DNA from 3 places in the Enterococcus innesii genome. Region 1 is predicted to be linked to each of the others. Evidence: a T-box and tRNA genes for the amino acid it is inferred to sense, from the RefSeq annotation. Region 1 holds a T-box; the other regions hold tRNA genes.
What was found. A T-box is a leader RNA that pairs with one kind of tRNA and senses whether it is charged. The one in region 1 lies ahead of argS (arginine--tRNA ligase), so its partner is inferred to be a tRNA-Arg.
Positions count from the first base shown of each region.

Region 2: it has a tRNA-Arg gene. The T-box ahead of argS (arginine--tRNA ligase) is inferred to sense a tRNA for this amino acid. The anticodon was not compared.
Region 3: it has a tRNA-Arg gene. The T-box ahead of argS (arginine--tRNA ligase) is inferred to sense a tRNA for this amino acid. The anticodon was not compared.

Region 1 covers NZ_AP025635.1:3,070,445-3,074,733, reverse strand. The annotation lists gene argS (arginine--tRNA ligase) at 1-1,571, opposite strand, end outside; T-box leader at 1,700-1,893, opposite strand; gene argF (ornithine carbamoyltransferase) at 1,973-2,986, opposite strand; gene tsaD (tRNA (adenosine(37)-N6)-threonylcarbamoyltransferase complex transferase subunit TsaD) at 3,122-4,141, opposite strand; gene rimI (ribosomal protein S18-alanine N-acetyltransferase) at 4,134-4,289, opposite strand, start outside.
Region 2 covers NZ_AP025635.1:486,745-491,033, reverse strand. The annotation lists gene ENLAB_RS02360 (PhzF family phenazine biosynthesis protein) at 1-557, opposite strand, end outside; gene ENLAB_RS02355 (nucleoside deaminase) at 841-1,281, opposite strand; tRNA gene ENLAB_RS02350 (tRNA-Arg) at 1,474-1,547, opposite strand; gene ENLAB_RS02345 (O-methyltransferase) at 1,693-2,391, opposite strand; gene ENLAB_RS02340 (2-isopropylmalate synthase) at 2,969-4,289, shown strand, end outside.
Region 3 covers NZ_AP025635.1:992,056-996,344, forward strand. The annotation lists gene ENLAB_RS04530 (sugar-binding transcriptional regulator) at 1-520, opposite strand, end outside; gene rpoN (RNA polymerase factor sigma-54) at 768-2,087, opposite strand; tRNA gene ENLAB_RS04540 (tRNA-Arg) at 2,139-2,210, shown strand; gene rpoE (DNA-directed RNA polymerase subunit delta) at 2,376-2,984, opposite strand; gene ENLAB_RS04550 (YwiB family protein) at 3,069-3,506, opposite strand; gene ENLAB_RS04555 (lipoate--protein ligase family protein) at 3,729-4,289, shown strand, end outside.

The sequences.
Region 1 (4,289 bases):
TTGGCGTAATACTTATTAAAGGCCTGTGCCAATTTGATGGCATGTTTGGCAATGACGGATGGTTCATATTTTTCCGCCGCTTGCATGACCGTTTCTGGGTAGCGTTGGATCAATTTGATAACTTCCCAGCTCTCAGCGTCTGCCAACGCCAGACTGCTGACAGCAGCGGGATCAAAGTTGGCTTTTTCAAGAATGCTCATGGCACGGGCATGAGAGTATTGCACGTAAGGACCGGTCTCTCCTTCAAAACGGACAACTTCTTCTAGCGTAAAGTCGAAATTATTCAAACGGTCATTTTTCAAATCGTGGAAAACGACTGCCCCGACACCAACTTGTTTTGCTACTTCTTCTTTGTTTTCAAGGGTTGGGTTCTTTTCAGTGATTTGTTCTTTTGCTGAATCGATCGCTTCATTCAATACTTCTTCTAAAAGAACGATCTTGCCTTTTCTTGTAGACAGTTTTTTCCCATCTTTGGTGATCAACCCAAATGGTACGTGGGTCATATCATCTGCCCACTCAAAGCCCATTTCCTTCAAAACAGCTTTTAATTGTTTGAAGTGATAACTTTGTTCATTCCCTACCACGTACAATGATTTTGCAAAGTTGTAGGTCCGTTTGCGGTACAGTGCGGCAGCCATGTCCCGTGTGATGTAAAGGGTCGCACCATCGGATTTGCGGATCAAGGCTGGATTTAAGTCATAGGCAGCCAAATCAACGATTTCTGCCCCTTGGTCTTCTTTCAGCAAGTGTTTTTCTTCTAATAATTCCACGACTTCTGTCATCTTATCATTATAGAAAGCTTCGCCATTCAATGAATCAAAGGAAACTTCCAACATATCGTAGATTTTATTGAATTCTTTTAATGATTCATCACGGAACCATTGCCACAAATCCATTGCTTCTTGGTCACCATCTTCTAGTTTCTTGAACCAAGCTCTCGCATCATCTTCTAATTGCTTATCTGTCTCGGCTGCTTCATGAAAATCAACATACAAACGTAATAGTTCGTTGATTGGTTCCGCTTTGACCGCTTCTTCTGACCCCCACTTTTTATAGGCAACGATCAATTTCCCAAATTGTGTGCCCCAGTCGCCTAAATGGTTGATGCGAATTGGCTGATAACCGATTTTTTCTAAAATAAAGCCGATCGAGTTACCAATCACAGTGGAACGCAAATGCCCCATTGAGATGGGTTTGGCAATATTTGGTGAAGACATATCGATCGGTACTGCTTGCTGATTGCCGATGGTTTGATCGCCAAAATGATTTTTTTCTTTGAGAACCAGCTCTAAGACGTGGGCAGAGATTGCTTTTTTATCCATAAAGAAGTTTAAATATGGACCGACCACTTCAATTTTTTCAAAAGACGCTTGATCGATTTTTTCTGCTAAGTCTGCGGCAATTTGCTGCGGCGCTTTCCGATAGACTTTTGCTAGCGAGAAGGCTGGGAATGCCACATCCCCATGGTCGGCTGACTTTGGATTTTCCAGTAATTGCTGAACTTGTTCGATCGATAGATCTTCTTTTACTACTTGATGGATCGCTTGTGCGACGATTTCTTTGTTATTCATAGTATCCCTCCTATAATGACTGAGCCCATGTTTTGATGAAAAGTTGTTTGAAGCAAGCAAACAGCTGTATGTTTTTTATGCAAGAAATGATTGATAAAAACAAAAAAAGCCTCTAGCGCATAACATGCACTAGAGACGAGATTTCCCGCGGTACCACTCTGATTGTCCTTTTCGGACCCACTTTTTTCTGATAACGGCAGAATTCCGTTTGCTTGGCAAATTCTCACAAGTGCGTTTCACAATCTGATCAATTCGGCTTCCACCACCCCGAACTCGCTAACTGATACTCGAATCGCTACTTCTCTTGTTTCATCAAATCAAGGCTATTTACTTCCCAGAAAGTATAGCAAAGAAATGTTTGTTTGGCTAGCGAGATTTTGGCATTTTCAAAAAAAATTATTTTATACTTTAGGAATAAATAGATCTCCGGCAGTCACTGCCATGATTGCTTTGATTGAGTGCAAACGATTTTCGGCTTGATCAAATTGACGGGCATACTTACTGCGAAAGACCTCATCAGTGACTTCCATCTCAGAAATTCCATACGCCTGCGCTGCTTTTTTGCCATACGTGGTCTGATCATCATGAAAAGCCGGCAAACAGTGCATAAAAATCACTTGATCATTTTGGGTTTTTTTCATCAACGATTGGTTGACTTGATACGGCAGCAGCTGTTCGATCCGTTCTTGGAATTTTTCTTCTTCACCCATTGATACCCAAACATCGGTATACACGACATCGGCGCCTAGAACACCTTGATCCACATCATCAGTCACCAAAATCTTTGCCCCAGATTCCTTGGCATAGGCTTGTGCCTGTGCGATGATGGTTGCTTCTGGCTGCAAGGCCTTTGGGGTGACGACATGAATATTGACCCCTAAAATCGCACTAGTCACTAACAAAGAATTGGCGACATTGTTGCGCCCATCCCCACAGTATGCGATGGTCAAGCCAGTCAGCTCACCAAAGTTTTCTTGAATAGTCAAAAAATCAGCGATCATTTGTGTTGGATGCCATTCATCCGTTAAGCCATTCCAAACAGGTACGCCTGAATAGTTGGCCAGATCTTCGACAACTTGCTGACTAAAGCCGCGAAACTCTATCCCGTCAAACATGCGGCCGAATACTTTGGCGGTATCTTCAACGGATTCTTTAGTCCCCAACTGAATATCATTGGCCCCTAAAAATTCCGGATGCGCCCCCAGATCTACCGCTGCAACCGTAAAGGCTGCTCGCGTCCGTGTCGAATTCTTTTCAAACAAAAGTGCAATGTTTTTGCCATCTAAATAACGATGTGGTTGATTGTTGGCCTTCATCCCTTTCAAGTGCTGGGAAAAATCAATCAAATATTGTAGTTCTTCTTTAGTAAAATCCTTTTCTGCTAAAAAACTGCGTCCTTTAAAAACCGATGTCATTGCATACCCGCCCCTCCATTAATTAATAAATATACACAATGATACCAAATGATGAAATAAAATACAACGAAATCTTCTGTTTGCTCATAAATGAAACAAAAAAACACCTAAGAACGGATCTTAGGTGCTATCATCTTAAGAAATCGGATGGGCAAAGCTGACACTTGGATCAGCATTCAATGAAAGGTCTGCTAAGCGCTGCTTTTTCAACGCAACATGGGCATAGGCACCAATCATGGCCGCATTATCTCCGCAAAGACGCAATGGTGGAATCAACAATTCCACTTCCGGCAATTCCTGCATCGCTTCTTGTAAAGCGTCACGCAACCCTTGATTCGCGGCGACCCCGCCAGCGACGATCAGCTGGTTTACTGGATAGGCTTGGCATGCCCGCAACGTTTTATGAACCAATACTTCGACAACGCTGGCTTGGAAACTAGCTGCTAGATTTTCTACTGACAAAGCTTCCTCTCTTTGCTGTGCATTATGCACAAAATTGATAAAGGAACTCTTCAAGCCGCTGAAACTAAAATCAAAATTATCTTCTTGTATCATTGCTCGAGGAAAGTGATACGTATCACTGCCTAGATGCGCAAGGCGATCAATTTCTTTTCCACTAGGATAAGGCAAACCCAGAACACGACCGACTTTGTCATAGGCTTCTCCAGCGGCATCATCTCTCGTTTCACCGATGATCTCAAAAGAGCCATCTTCTGCCATATACACCAATTCGGTGTGGCCACCGCTGACCAATAATGCCATTAAAGGAAAAACCAATGGCTTCACTAGACGAGCTGCATAAATATGTCCTGCCATGTGATTGACCGGAATCAGTGGTAAGCTGTGGGCCCAGGCAAAGGCTTTCGCTGCAGAAAGTCCAATCAATAATGCCCCAACCAACCCTGGACCATAGGTGACAGCAACAGCTGATAATTCTTCAGGCTGTGTGTCAGCCTGTGTCAATGCTTCCTCGATGCATAAAGTAATCTGTTCAACATGGTGACGACTAGCGACTTCTGGTACGACACCGCCGAAGCGCTGGTGGCTCTTGATCTGCGAAGCAACAATGTTACTTAAAATGGTGTCACCGTTTTTAATCACTGCCACACTTGTTTCATCACAACTGCTTTCAATGGCTAAAATCAACTCATTCATTTGATTTTTGTCCGCCTACTTTCTTTTCCATAATCAACGCATCCTCTTCAGGATGACTGTAATATTTTTTTCTACGACCGATGACTGTATAGCCCATACGTAAATAAAGAGCTTGTGCTTGCAAATTCGACACGCGCACTTCAAGATA
Region 2 (4,289 bases), 930 kb from region 1:
CCAACTACTTGTTGAAGCGCACTTACTTTTTTTATTTCCTCAAAATCAGGTACAACTTGCTGCAACTGCGCCGTTGTTTTGATTGGAACAAGGATATCCTTTAATCCAGTCGAAACGATTTGAATAGGAATTTGATCATTGATAGCATTGGTATCGAAACAGTCAGCTAATTGTTCTAGTGAAAGCACATCTGAAAACAGCGGTTTGTTCTGTTCCATGAAAATAACACCGTCTTTGATGGTGATCGACAAACGTCCGGCGTTGGTGTCGATGCGATACTGTTGCTTGGAAAGTTTGTTTAGATACGATAATAGGGCAAAGGAAGCGATTGTTGCATGTCCGCATAAGTCAACTTCTTCTTTTGGCGTAAAATAGTCAAATCGGAAATCGGCCTGCGGGGCTTTCGATAAAAAAGCTGTTTCTGAAAAGCCTAACTCTTTTGCGACGGCTAACTTTTGTTGTGGCGTAAGGGGCTGTTCCAGCAGAACGACTCCAGCCTTGTTGCCCCCCGTTTGGTTTTTACTAAACCCACTTGCGATATGTACCGTTATCTCCATAGGACACCTGCTTTCTTTTTGATAGCTCCCTTTCCCCCGAAAAAAAACTTCTTTGAATTATCTTCATCATTGATTTCCACAGGGGGGTTCAATCCGAGTGATTAAAGAAAACCTAGTCTAAAAATATTCTGCATGTTTAGTTGGTTTTGATATGTTACAAATAACAACTCAAAAAGTTATTTTTCGAGAAAATATATGACAAAATTAATTAATAAACATGCAATTAAGAATTTATCTATATTTGGAATTATTTCTGGAGGGGGAGTACTGACAATTTGTTAGTCTAAATAAAATAGTCTTTGATTTCGTCAATCAGGAAATCCTTTTCTAAAACAACCTCATGAATATAGGCACCACTTTGAAGAACCTCAGCGCAAGATATAAATGACCAGTTTTGTTCATTTCCACGATAAGTAGGATTGTTTGAATAAACAACGCCATCTAATTCTGACCAGATAATTGCAGCGCTACACAAAGGGCAAGGTTCGAAAGTACTATATATCCAATAGCCTTTTGGCAGAGTATGTTTCTTAAGAAGCTGACAAGCTTTTCTTATGGCAATTACTTCAGCATGAGCAGTTGGGTCATGGTCTTCAAGAACACGTGTTTTCCCGATGGCTACAATATTATGGTCGGGATCTATAACAGCAGCAATAATAGAATGTTCTGTTCGCTGTAACTCAATTAAGGATTGCATGATGTGTTCATCTGGATGTTTTTTCATATTCGATCCTCCTGCACCTATGATAGCACGTATTTTTCATTCGAGATAGTAAGTGCCAAAGACATTATCTAATGTGATTTTAGATAGCTGAAAAATAGGATTTGGGTAACGATAAACTTATCTAGAAAAATGAAAAAATCGCTAGGAATCAAGATTCCTAACGATCTGCTAACGCTATGCACGATAATATAACGTTCCAGGAGGGATTCGAACCCCCGACCGTTCGCTTAGAAGGCGAATGCTCTATCCGGCTGAGCTACTGGAACAAATAATTTTCAGCGAATGCTCACTTCGCCTAAGCTGTTGAAATCAATCAGCAACAAATAACATTATAGAAAAAGGGCGCAGCAATGTCAATCGCTTTTCGCCCTTTTCTTATTTTTTCTTTGGAAAAAGGAAGCGCAGCTGCCCTCAACCTTTCTCAGGTTCCTCAAGTATTACGCTATCGGCTTCTTTCGTAATGAGAATCACGCCATCTCCTAAAGGGACGAGGGTGGAGGTCAACTGAGGATGGTTCATCACGGTATCCAAGAAAAGATTCAATTTACGATGGATCGCTCGCTGGTTGCGCGGGATTTCTTCGATGGGTTGTAGAATCGTTCCAGCTTGAAACACGTCATCCACCATCAGCACACCGCCTTTACGTAATAGACGCAGACATTCTGGTAAAAATTCAATGTATTTCGATTTGGCGCTGTCCATGAAGATAAAATCATAAGGGCCACTCAATGTAGGCAGGACGTCTGCCGCTTGTCCTTCTAAGAGCGTGATTTTGTCTTCATTTCCTAAGCGAGCATAGGTTTCTTTGGCTCTGCGGATCATGACGTCAAAGCGATCGATCGTTGTGACATGCCCCTCTTTCACACATTGTGCCATCAAGCTTGAAGAAAAACCGATCGCTGTGCCGATCTCAAGGATTTCTTTTGGCTGAAGCTGTCCCAATAAAAACTGCAAAAATACCACAGTTTCATGTGGGATGATTGGCACTTCTTTTTCATGAGCGGCTTGCTCGATTTCACCAAGTTCGCCGGGTAATTGTTTTTGTTTTTCACGCATAAACGCCACTAGTTCTGGTTTGACTACTGGACGATGCATCATTTCGTTGCGCATCTTCATCCTCCTAATTTATCGTTGCCCCTTATTATACGAATAACTTACCTTAAGTTCAATCTTTTCGAGTCTTTGGGAACAACAAAAAAACCAGTCATACGACTGGCAGGATAAAGGGGTGAAAAAATATTTTTGGGATATTTCTATCATAACGGTGCTATGTGGAGTTTTGGTTAAAATCCTGTGAAGATCTCGTCAGGTTCTGCTTAAATTTTCATCAAGGAAGAAAAGCAACCCATCATCTGGGTGAAAACGAACTTTTTATCGAAATATTCAGAAAATTCAGGGAAAAGTGTTGACAGAGGAACCTGCTGTTTGGTATCTTCATAACAAGATAAAAAAAGTGATAGGTGACGACGATGGATAAACGATTGAAACAAACAGCAGCATTTTTATTATTATTATCGTAAGGACTCTTTTTCTATGACCCGCCTTTTTAAGGCATCATTTGAAGAGTCCTATTCGCATTGCATGAAGGAAACCCTTTATGGAGTGCTTTTTTTATACCATTTTTTCAATGGTGTTTGAATGATATCGAGCCAATCGTGCATCTACAAAAGCTTAGGAGGAACTAGTGATGAGAAAAATCCAGTTTTTTGATACGACATTGAGAGACGGTGAACAGACCCCAGGCGTCAACTTCAATACGAAAGAAAAGGTTCAATTGGCGCTGCAATTGGAAAAATGGGGGATCGATACGATCGAAGCAGGCTTTCCGATTGCATCAGAAGGAGACTTCCAAGCAGTCCAAGCGATTGCTGGGGCGGTGACGAGGATGACCGTTGCAGGACTTGCCCGTTGTCAGAAAAAAGACATTGATCGTGCTTATGAAGCTCTTCATCAAGCCAGCGATCCGCAAATCCATGTCTTTCTAGCAACCAGTGAGGTGCATCGCCAGTACAAGCTGAATATGACGAAAGCAGAAGTACTCGCTTCCATCAAAGAACATGTGGCTTATGCCCGTGAACGCTTTGAAAAAGTTCAATTCTCGCCAGAAGATGCCACCCGCACCGACAAGGCCTTCTTGCTTGAGGCGGTTCAAACAGCGATTGATGCCGGCGCGACGATCATCAATGTGCCCGATACAGTAGGGTTTACCAATCCTACGGAATATGGTGCGCTTTTCGCCTATTTAATCGCCAATATCAAGAGTGAGCAGCCGATCATTTTTTCTTCCCATTGTCATGATGACTTGGGAATGGCGACAGCCAATGCGCTGGCAGCTATCGAAAATGGTGCTGATCGGGTGGAAGGAACGATCAACGGGATCGGCGAGCGAGCGGGCAATACCGCATTAGAAGAAGTGGCCTTGGCGTTGCATATTCGCAATGATTTCTATCAGGCTAGCTCCAACATCAAATTAAATGAAACGAAACGCACCAGCGATTTGGTAGCGCGTTTGTCAGGAATCACGGTACCGAAAAACAAAGCGATTGTCGGCGGCAATGCCTATGCCCATGAATCTGGGATTCATCAAGATGGCGTCTTAAAAAATCCTGAGACCTACGAAATCATTACCCCACAGTTGGTGGGGGTAGAAACCAACTCGTTGCCTTTAGGCAAACTTTCTGGCCGCCATGCCTTCGTCGATAAAATGCAGCAACTGGGGTACCAGTTTGACCAAGAAGAAACCAACGAATTGTTTAAACGTTTCAAAGAGTTAGCAGATAAAAAGAAACAAGTGACCGAACAAGATTTGCTGGCTTTGGTGGCTGATCAAGGCCGCAGTCAAGAAGGCGGCTGTGAGTTGGACGCCGTTCAGCTACAATATGTGTCCAATGGCCATCAAGGAGCGGTGGTTTCTATCATCAAAGATGAGGAAAAACAAGTGGCATCAGCTATCGGTGCCGGCAGTATCCAAGCAATCTACAACTCGATCGATCAGATTTTCCAGCAGC
Region 3 (4,289 bases), 1.4 Mb from region 1:
CAAACAAGTTATGACGTTTGGCGGTTTCTAAATTGCCTAATTCCTCAGCAACTTTCGCCATTGTCGTCCCTCCCATCACTGCGATGGTGTTTTTGCCTTCTGGCAATAAGAGATCCAACGATTCATTCAGCAACTGGCCAAATTCAGCAATCACTTTCGGTTGTCGATCACCATCGCCGCTCGCAATCAAACAACGTTCGATGCCAAAGGTCTCTGATAATCGTTTCTCGATTTGGTGCATTCCGAACAGCTGATCCATCAGTGCACCGATCTTCGTGTACACTTCTTCTCCGTAGGCGGTCAATTGCATGCCGCTTTTTGAAGAGTCGATCAGTTTCAGCTTTTTAAGGATATCTGTTTCCGTCCTCAACACGCGTTCCGTCATTGATAAACTTTCCGAAAGTGTCCGGCGGCCAACGGGCTGCATCCAATAAATATTTCTTAAGATACGGTAACGTTCCTGGAGTACAGCGAGAATATCCGGGGTGATTGCCTCAATCAATTTTAATTCATCGAGCATTTTATATCCTCCCGTTGGACAATTTTCGTCCTACAATGACTTAAAATGACCCATCGATTGCAAAAAAAATTTAAATCTGTTTCCTACACCAATAATAGTAGCACTTATCGCCTTGATACGCAACTATTTCAGTCACAAAATCTTGCTTTTCATAAAATCGTCATAAATTAAAAAATTGGAAGTGATCGATAAAAAAAGGAAAGGCTTTGCTGCCTTCCCTACTCGTCGTTAGTAGTAAGCTTTTGCTTTACTCGAATCGTTTCCGCTTGGAAGAACCAGGGATATTCATGGCTTCGCGATACTTTGCCACCGTTCGTCTGGAAATATCGATGCCTTGGGCTTTGAGGGCATCTGTCAACTTTTGATCTGACAATGGTTTATTTTTATTTTCTTCATCGATCAGTGCTTTTAGCTGCTGTTTGATCGATGCAGTCGTCAGGTCATCACCGCTTTCTTGCGTCGAAACTTTCTGTCCAAAAAATAGTTTCAATTCAAACACCCCAAAGGAGGTTTCCAAATATTTCCCATTGACTGCCCGGCTGACCGTTGATTCATGAATGCCTAACTCTTCGGCAACTTCTCTTAAAACCAATGGCTTTAATGGTCGATCCGGTTGGGTGAAAAACTCCTTTTGCCGAGCAACGATCTGCACGCCGACACGATAAATGGTATCCCCTCGTTGCAGCAAGGTCTTCTTTAGCCACTCGAACTCTTGGGCTTTATTGTCTAAATAACTGAGGACCTCCGGATCACCGCTTTGCTTTAATTGGTCAAAGTACTGTTGCTGAAAGCGAACTTCTGGTAAGGCGCGTTTGTTTGATTTCACGATTGGTTGTCCTTTTTCAACCGTTACTCGCAAATCAGGTACAATGTAGAGCCCATCCGTTGACCCAAACGCCGCCCCCGGTGTCGGGGTCAACGTTTGAACATAGTCAAAGACCTTTTGGATCTCGTTTAAAGGGATCTGCAACGCTTTACTGATTTTGTCCCACTTGCGCTCTGCCATTTCCGTAAAGAATTCTTCTAAAATGAGATAGGCCATTGGCGGCGCATAGTCATCTCTTTCCGTTTGCAGCATCAAGCACTCTCTTAGATCACGAGCACCGACGCCTGCCGGATCTAGCTGCTGGATCAAGGTTAGAGCATCGAGCATTTGGATTGGGGTCCCACCAACAAGCTGTCCAGCTTCTTCCAAGTCAATCGTCAAAAAGCCGTTTAAATCAATGTACTCGACTAAAAATAAAACGATCGTCCGCAAAAAGGTGTCGCGGTAATTTAAATGGACTTGATCAATGAGGTGTTCAAACAACGATGTATGCTGGTCAGGAATCTGACTTAAATAATCCATTATTTGTTCTGACGAGCCGCTGCTCTTGCTAGGTGTGATGGGCGAATCATATTCCCCCAGATCAATCAATGGATTTTCTAATGCTTGGTTATCTATGAATGACAATAATTCGTCTGCGGAAAATTGCAGCACTTGGATTGATTGCTGCAATTTCTGCGTCATAGCAAGCTTTTGCGTCTGTTTTTGTTGTTGTGAAAATTGCTGTTGAAATTTCATCATTCTACCTCTTGTTTTTTTCACTGAAATTGGTTAAACTAATATTTGTGCTTCGCGCCTTTAGTGTAGTGGATATCACGTAAGATTCCGGTTCTTGAGACGGGGGTTCGATTCCCTCAAGGCGCGTTTTTTCTTTTCGTTACAAGTATACTCGATTCAAATCAATAATTCAAAAGCACTTAGGGACCGCTGACGCGGTTCCTTTTTTTATTTGTATCTATGTAAGAAGACGAAATCGTCCTTCACCGATTATAAGTTGCTTGCAACCAAAAGGCGAAAAAAAGAAGAGGATTACTCCTCTTCTTCCTCTTCATCCGCAAAATCATCTTCATCATCGTCATCGATAATGGTGAGATCTTCCTCAATGCTGTCAGGTAATTCTTCTTCATCATCGGTGCTGTTGTCGGCGCCGATTTCTTGCAAGTCTGAATTGTATGCCGAGATTTCTTCATCCTCGTCATCATCATCATCAAAGAGATCATCTTCTTCGTCATCTGACAAATCAGTATCCTCAGGATCATCATCGTTATAATCGATTGCGTCTTCATCATCGTTGATAAAGGCATTGACTTTTTTACGTTTGCGACGACGTGGTGTATCTTCATCCTCGTCTTCGATGCCATGGTTGACTTCTTCATCGATCGAATCAATGGCATACCATGAACGTAAGCCCCAACGATTGTCGCCTAAAGAAATAAAACTACCGTCGATATTCAAGTCTGTATAAAACTGCGCCAATGAATCACGAATCTCGCTGTCTGATGTTTCAAGATAGTTTTGGATTTGGTTGACCAAATCAGAAAAATCCATCACGTCACCGCGCTGCTCTAAAATCGCATGGGCAACTTCAATCATCGACAATTCGTTTTTATTTACACCTTCAAATACATTAATTTCCAAACAGGACACGTCCTTTCACAGTCTACTCCTAATCATACAAAATTACGGCTCAAATTGCAATTTTTTCTTTCAATTTCCCTTTGATCAAGCGGTAAATTCTAAAGATAGTTTGTATTCGCCGACTTTGTCAGCAGCCATGAACAAATCATAATCGATATCGATCTTTCCCGAGTATGGACGGTCTTTCAAACTAACGTGCAAGTGATTGGTGAAGGTGTGGAACATCATCAAGCCATACGGGGTTTGATAGCTCGTCTCTAAACGTTCCTTATAAGAAAATTTCAAGCGCATACGCATTTCCCCTGAGCGAATCAATTGAATCAGTCCGTCTGGCATGATTTTCATCGTAACGGGAATGTCGGTGCCATCTGGCTGGATCTCTTTGTAACGGATATATAAGGTATCACCGATCTTGACTGCTTGTCCTTGCAGATCAAACAGAAAGTTCTCTGTTTCCCCTGCTTGACGTACATTGGTTGTTAAATGAATCGAGATTGGGATTCCTTTTGATAATTCTTGCATGTACGTGTGCCTCCTTTGAAGATTTCAGTTTCATTCTTGCTTTTTTTTATGCGTTTGTCAATCATTTCAGTTGATTCTCCTTGGTCTATTTCTTCATTGAAAATAAAAAACGAAAACAAAAGCAAGTTTTCATTCTTTTCTCCAAGTAATTTTCCAAGAATCGTATATAATAAGGATAACAGCTATTTTTAAAGGAGTTTAACCGATTTGACTATCTATGTAATGGATCAAACCTTACCACGTATCCACAATCCTTATGAGCCGTTTGCCTTCACCGATGTTGCCACCGAAGCTGCTGGCAAACAGGAACAAGTTTATTGTCATTTTTGGCAGTTGTCCGATACGATGATTTTAGGCATGAAAGATACCCGGTTGCCGTTTTTGACAGACGGTCTGCAGGTTTTAAAAGAAGCTGGCTATGCCTCGATCATCCGCAACTCAGGCGGGCTTGGTGTAATCAATGATACCGGTATTTTGAATGTCTCCCTCATTTTCCCTAAACACTTGGCTGTCACCACGGATGCAGCCTATGAAATGATGGCAGCATTGTTGCAAACAGCCTTTCCTGAGCAGGCAATTTCGGCTTATGAAATTGCTGACTCGTATTGCCCAGGCACCTATGACCTGAGTATTGATGGAAAAAAAATTGCTGGTACAGCACAACGACGGATCAAAGATGGCGTGGCTGTCATGATGTATCTGAGCATCAGTGGCGACCAACCAGCCCGCGGTTCTCTCGTTCGTCGTTTTTACCAAGCAGGTTTGAAAGAGCGCTTTGGTACG